Regions from separate parts of the Paenarthrobacter sp. NPDC090522 genome, predicted to be linked through region 1. Evidence: predicted binding sites of a transcription regulator. Region 1 holds the regulator's gene; the other holds the start of a gene.
The links. Region 1 encodes HrcA, which represses chaperone genes, less so after heat shock. Its sites were predicted from a motif close to TTNGCACTCGNNNNNNNCGAGTGCNAA; they were not measured.
Positions count from the first base shown of each region.

Region 1 (3,404 bases):
ATTTCCTGGGCGCCATCGAAGGTCTCCAGGGTCAGTTCCGTTCCCAGCGCGGCAGCAGTCATCGGCACGCTCAGTGTTGCGTGGAGGTCGTCGCCTTCGCGGATGTACGTGGAATCGCTGTTGACGCGGATCTCAACGTAGAGGTCGCCGGCAGGGCCTCCGGCAGGGCCTGCCTCACCCTGGCCGGACAGCTGGATGCGCGTTCCCGTTGCCACGCCCGCCGGCACCTTGATGGTCAGCGAGCGGCGGCTGCGGATGCGGCCCTGGCCGCTGCATTCGTTGCAGGGGTCCTTGATGATGGTGCCGAAGCCTTCGCAGGAGCCACACGGGGCCGTGGTCATGACTTGGCCGAGGATGGAGCGGACTGCCCGCTGGACCTGGCCGCTGCCACCACAGATGTCGCAGCGTTCAGGGTGCGTTCCGGGACGGCAGCAGCTGCCATCACAGGTGGGGCAGACAACCGCGGTGTCGACTTCAAGCTTCTTGTTGACGCCGAAGACCGCGTCCTTGAGGTCGATGCGGACGCTGATGAGGGCATCCTGGCCGCGCCGGACGCGTGAGGCAGGACCTGCGTGTCCGGCGCCGCCACCGCCAAAGAAGGTATCGAAGATGTCCTGGAAGGCAAAGCCCTGCCCGGAGTAGCCGCCACCGAAACCGTTGTCGGTTCCGTTCTCGTTGCCGGTGGCGTCGTACACGCGGCGTTTCTGCGGGTCGGACAGCACTTCGTAAGCGTGCGTCACGGCCTTGAACTGCTCAGCGACATCCTCGCCCGGGTTTACGTCCGGGTGCAGTTTTCGCGCCAACTTGCGGTACGCCTTTTTGATCTCTTCTCCGGTGGCTTCCGGGGAGACTCCCAAAACGTCATAGTGGCTGCTCAAAGTCAGTATCTCTTCCTTGTTGTCCTGCGGTTCTTACGTTGGTGGCCGGCGTCAGCCGCCGAGAATACGGGAAAGGTAGCGGGCCACGGCCCGCACGGCGGCCATGGTGGTGGGATAGTCCATCCGGGTGGGCCCCAGGATGCCTACCTTGGCGCCGGAGCCGTAACCCGTGGCGACCACCGAGGCCTCGGACAGCCCGTCATAGGGGTTCTCTCGACCGATGCTGACGGTGACCCCGCGCGGATCATCACCCATGTCAGACAACAACCGAAGCATCACTACTTGTTCCTCGAGGGCCTCAAGTACAGGGCCGATGCTCAGGGGGAAGTCCACGTTGGAGCGGGCCAGGTTTGCTGTTCCCGCCATCAGGATCCGCTCTTCGCGACTGGTATCGCTGAGGGATTGGAGTCCGGAGGCCAGGACCTGCGCCACCCCACGGACTTCCGGCCTGCACAAGGCCACGACGGAGGGCAGCACCTGCGGCAACAGCTCCAAAGGAGTGCCGGCAATGCTGCCCAGGAACCTCGCACGCAGGGCCAGCAACGACTCGTTGCTGACCTCGGTTCCGGCATCGATGACTTTTTGTCCCACGCTGCCGGTGTCCGCGATCAGGACCACCAGCACCTGCTTGGGTGCCAGCAGCACGAACTCCACATGCCGGACCAAGGCCCGCTTGGAGTGCGGGTATTGCACCACCGCTACCTGGTTGGTCAACTGCGACAGGAGCCTGACTGTCCGCTCCAGGATGTCGTCAAGATCGTCGGGGCCTTCAAGCAAGGAATGGATGGCCCGGCGCTCGGCGGCCGAGAGCGGCTTCACTTGGGAAATCCGGTCCACGAACAACCTGTAGCCCTTGTCCGTGGGAATGCGGCCCGCGCTGGTGTGCGGAGCGGCAATGAGGCCTTCCTCTTCCAGGACGGCCATGTCATTCCTGATGGTGGCACTGGAAACGCCCAGATGGTGCCTCTCCACCAGTGCCTTGGAGCCGACAGGTTCCCGTGAGTGCACGTAATCCTCGACGATGGCACGCAACACTTCCAGCTTGCGCGGCTCACTCATGTGCAACACCTCCTGTCGACGCTCCGAATGCGGGCTGCCCGGCATGGGATGGACCCGGGCTGACCCTTGCTTTTAGCACTCAACATGCCTAAGTGCTAACAAGTCTAGTATGGGCCACCCCGTTGCTAGCATTGAAAACGCCCGCGGATGACGTCCGGGGAGCCGGCTCCACCCGGTACCGGCCCATCAAACCCAGCGCGAAGAGGTATGAAGTCCTTGGCTTTCGACACATGGGGTCCGCAGGACCTTTCCGCACCCGTCAAACAGCAGCTTCCGGACGTGCCTGTCCAGCGCGGGATGGTCCTGGAAGACGTCCAATCCGGGTGGGTGGGCGAGGTCGTCCGGGTAGAGAAGTCCGGCGGAATGCACATCGTGTCGCTTGAGGACCGCCGGGGCAAGACGCGGTCCTTCCAACTGGGGTTCGGCTTCCTCCTGGAGGGCCAGGCCATTCGTCTGCTCCCCCCGGCCGCCAGGCAACCGGCCGGCGCTGTCCAGCCCGGCCGGACGGCGTCGGGCTCTGTCAAAGTCCAGGGCCAACGCGCACAAGTGGCAAAAGCCAGCCGGATCTGGGTGGAAGGCAAGCACGACGCCGAACTCGTGGAAAAGGTCTGGGGTGACGACCTCCGGGTGGAAGGCATCGTCGTGGAGCCGCTCCATGGCGTGGACGACCTCCGGTCCGCCATCGCCGCCTTCGGACCCGGTCCGCAACGCAAGCTCGGAATCCTGGTGGACCACTTGGTGGCCGGTTCGAAGGAGTCACGCATTGCGGCCGAGGCCATGCAGGTACCGGGAGCCAAGGGAAACGTGTTGATCGTGGGACACCCCTACGTCGATGTATGGCAGGCGATCCGCCCCAAGGTACTGGGCATCGAACAGTGGCCTGACGTGCCTCGCGGCACGGATTGGAAGACGGGAATCCTGAGGGCTTTCGGCTGGCCGCACGAAACGGCGGAGGACATCGGGCTCGGCTGGCAGCGCTTGCTCGGTGCCGTGCGGACGTATGCGGACCTGGAAGCGTCCCTTCTGGGGCGCGTGGAGGAAGTCATCGACTTCCTGACCGCCCCCTGAGCAGGGACACCTGCCCGTTTCAGGGGCGGATGGTCCCTGCAGGGAGTCCGGACCCAGTATTCTGGGACAGCAACACCGCATTTTTACAGCAAAGGGAAGACACCGTGGCAGAGAACGCTCCAGAAGAACAGGGCAGGGCCGCAGGCCAGCCCCAGTACCATGGCGCACCTGCGAATGCACTGCCCCTTACGGCAAGCGAAGACCGGCAGTGGGCCACGTTGGCGCACTTCGGTGGAATCCTCGGCTGCCTTCCGTCCTTGCTCATCTACTTGATCTTCCGCGAGCGTGGACCGTTCACGGCGCAGGAGTCCAAGGAAGCCCTGAACTTCACGCTTCCGCCCACCATCGCGGCCGTGTTGGCGAACATCCTGGTCCTGCTGCCGGTTGTGGGCAACATCT
Region 1 is NZ_JBIVXL010000001.1:255,365-258,768, forward strand. It holds gene dnaJ (molecular chaperone DnaJ) at 1-878, opposite strand, end outside; gene hrcA (heat-inducible transcriptional repressor HrcA) at 930-1,937, opposite strand; gene ACIQT2_RS01175 (DUF3097 domain-containing protein) at 2,154-3,005, shown strand; gene ACIQT2_RS01180 (DUF4870 domain-containing protein) at 3,110-3,404, shown strand, end outside.

Region 2 (3,404 bases), on a different contig from region 1:
CAGGGAGGCCACCATCTGGCGGTAGCTTGGGAGGCTCCCACCCGGTGCGGGGTTGGAGGCCTCCCAAGGAGCCAGCCATTCACTGTTCCGCGAGCGGACCTCGGACCATTCCCGCTTGTCCCGGTAACGGATGGGCCGAAGCACCAGGTCTCCGCTTTCCAGCGTCACCGGCCAGATCGCAGAGCCGTACATCCGGGTGTTACTGGGGAAGGGTGGCAGTGAAGTCCGGCAGCCACTCGCGGAGCTCGGGACCTAGATCTTCTCGTTCGCAGGCCAACTCGATGCAGGCCTTCAAGTAGCTCAGCTTGTCTCCGGTGTCGTAGCGGCGGCCACGGAAGACCACGCCGTAGACGCCGCAGCCTTCGCCCTCGCCGCGGGCCAGGACCTCGAGAGCGTCGGTCAGCTGGATTTCTCCGCCGCGGCCCGGAGCTGTCTTCTCGAGGACGTCGAAGACGGCCGGGTGCAGCACGTAGCGACCAATCACGGCAAGGTTTGACGGGGCTTCATCAACGGAAGGCTTCTCCACCAACTGCTTGATGCGGACGTACCCCTCCTCGCCGTTCTCCTCGACGTCTGCGCAACCGTAGGCGCTGATCTTGGACGGTTCCACTTCGATCAGGGCCACCACGGATCCGCCGGTCTTCTGCTGCACGGCGATCATTTCGCTCAGGAGATCGTCCTTGGGATCGATCAGGTCGTCGCCGAGCAGGACGGCAAAAGGTTCGTGTCCTACGTGCTGCTTTGCGCGGAGGACAGCGTGGCCCAGGCCGTTCGGGTCGCCTTGGCGTACGTAGTGGATGTCACCAAGGTTGGTGGCGGACTGGATGGCTTCGAGCTTGGACGTGTCACCCTTCTCCGCCAAAGTGGCTTCAAGCGCAGGAACACGGTCGAAGTGGTCCTCCAACGCACGCTTGCTGCGGCCGGTGATCATCAGGACGTCATGCAGTCCAACTTTCACGGCTTCTTCGACCACATACTGGATGGCTGGCTTGTCAACCACGGGCAGCATTTCCTTCGGCATCGCCTTCGTGGCGGGGAGGAACCTGGTACCAAGACCCGCTGCGGGGATGACGGCCTTACGGACAGCATTGTTATGGTGAGTCACGGGACTAATGTAACGGACGGAACACATCAAAAGGTAAACCCCCGCCGTGCCGGGACACACAAATTGTCGGTGAATTGGCTGGTTGGGGCACTGGCGCCCCAACCGGCAAAGCACCGACGGAACGGACAATCATGGCCTCGAAGGAAGAAATACGTGCCGCCCGCAGGCTGCACCGTCGCACGCTGACTCCTGAGCAGATAGCAATCGCCGGCGACGCCCTCGCGGCCCACGGAACGGCGTGGGCCAAGGACGTTTCAGGCGGCGCCCCCGGGACTTTCACCGTGTACTTGGGCGTGGCCTTCGAGCCTCCCACACTCCCCCTGATCGAGTCCCTGCACCAGGACGGCCACCGGATCCTGCTTCCCGTGTGCGAGCCGGACAGGCAACTGAGCTGGGTGTTCTGGACCCCGGAGACGGTCTTCCTCCGCTCGGAATACGCACCGATTGACGAACCGGAGGGCGAGCGGCACGGCGCGGATGCCGCCGCGCACGCCAACGGCATCTTCATGCCTGCCACGGCTGTGGACGGAGACGGCAACCGGATCGGCCAGGGCGGCGGCTACTACGACCGCTTCCTCCAAGGCCTCGGCACCTCGGGCCGGCAGCCCCGCACCATCGCGGTGACGTACGACGACGATGTGTTGCCTTCCGGCGCCATCCCGGCCGAGCCTTTTGACCAGCCCGTCCCCGAGGCCCTCACGCCATCGGGAATTGTGCGGCTCGGCAGGTAGTTATGGTGGCGTACGGCCGGCAACTTCAGGGTGGCGGTTGAACAGCCGGATGATAGAATTGGCACTCAGGCCCTGCGACTGCTAAGGCGGAGATCCCTCCGCCGAGGCTGCACAGGACCTGACGTTTGTCCTGAGGAGGAATTCAGTGCCCACATACGCATACGCCTGCAAAGACTGTGACCATGCCTTTGACATCGTCCAGTCGTTTTCGGACAGTTCGCTGACGGAGTGCCCGGAATGCCAGGGCGCCCTGCGCAAGAAGTTCAACAGCGTCGGTGTTGTATTCAAGGGCTCCGGCTTCTACCGCACGGATTCCCGCGATTCCAAGGGCAGCAGCACCGTTTCTGCTGCACCTTCGGCTGCACCGGCACCGGCATCTGCACCGGCCGCCACGCCGGCGCCCGCCGCTGCCGCGAGCTAGACCCACTTATCCACATAGGGCTGCGGGCCACTGCCTGACGGCCGGTGACGGTGGTTAGCGTGGCGTCATGCCACACTCACCGTCCTCTCCTCGCTTTGCCCGAACGCGCCATGCACATGGCGGAGTCCGCACGCGCTACACGTCCGGGCGTCCGTCAGTGCCCGCGTCTGGCAGCCTCCCCCGGCTGCTGTTCCTTTCCCGCCTTGCCCGTCACCGCCGGCTGCTTGTAGCCCTTCTGCTGTGCGTGGCGGCCGGCATCGCCGTCCAGCAGCTCACTCCCGCCCCTGAGCACCGCATCAGCATTGTGGTGGCCGCCCGGGACCTGCCCGCGGGGACAAGTCTCAGCCAAGGAGACTTCATCAGCATGGGTGTCCCACAGGACATGGCAATTTCGGGGGCCATTGGCGACCCCGCATCGCTGGCCGGACGCCAGTTGTCTTCGCCCTTGGCCAAGGGACAAATTCCTACCGAAGCGAATCTCCTGGGTCCGGGCCTTCTCATAGGGGCGCCCGAAGGATCCGCAGCAGTTCCCTTGCGCATGGCCGATCCCTCGTCCATTCAGTTGCTCTCCCCCGGACAACTCGTCAACGTGGTGCTGACCCCTGCTGACTCCTACGAAGGATCCCGCCAGAACCAGACTCTCGCTGGCCCCGTCCCCGTGCTCTGGACGTCGGGCCAAGGCGGGAAGGCCGGGCCCTGGCTGGGAACAAGCGATACCGACGGCCTGGTTGTGGTAGCGGCAGACCCTCAGCAAGCAGAAAAGCTTGCCGGCGCATCCACGCAAGGCAAGCTCTTCTTCGTGCTCATCAATACCTCTTGATCAGCGTCCGGGATCAGCCCCAGTGAGGCGGCCGCTGCTCCTTCAGCCACTGATCGTGGTCGTAGCCGGACTCGTCGCCCCACCGGCGGGGGTCGTCCTCCGAGGCCTTGTTGGGCAGGATTCCCGTGGAAGCGGGCTTCACAGCTGCGGACTTCAAGTCTTCGTCGTCCGCGCCCTTTCCGGACTCCGAGCCCTCGTGGGACTCGTTCGCTTCACGGGACTCGTTCGCCTCACGGGTCTCGATCGCCTTACTGGTCTCGTTGGCCTCACCCGAATCCTGGTCGACGGAGGCCGGTTCTGCGGAACCTTCGGAAGCGTTCGCCAGTG
Region 2 is NZ_JBIVXL010000004.1:48,653-52,056, forward strand. It holds gene ACIQT2_RS05830 (GNAT family N-acetyltransferase) at 1-192, opposite strand, end outside; gene galU (UTP--glucose-1-phosphate uridylyltransferase GalU) at 200-1,132, opposite strand; gene ACIQT2_RS05840 (5-formyltetrahydrofolate cyclo-ligase) at 1,237-1,836, shown strand; gene ACIQT2_RS05845 (FmdB family zinc ribbon protein) at 1,982-2,257, shown strand; gene ACIQT2_RS05850 (Flp pilus assembly protein CpaB) at 2,325-3,077, shown strand; gene ACIQT2_RS05855 (AAA family ATPase) at 3,091-3,404, opposite strand, start outside.
Region 2: a site for HrcA is predicted at 1,895-1,921, ahead of ACIQT2_RS05845 (FmdB family zinc ribbon protein). Genes of this name have one in related genera too.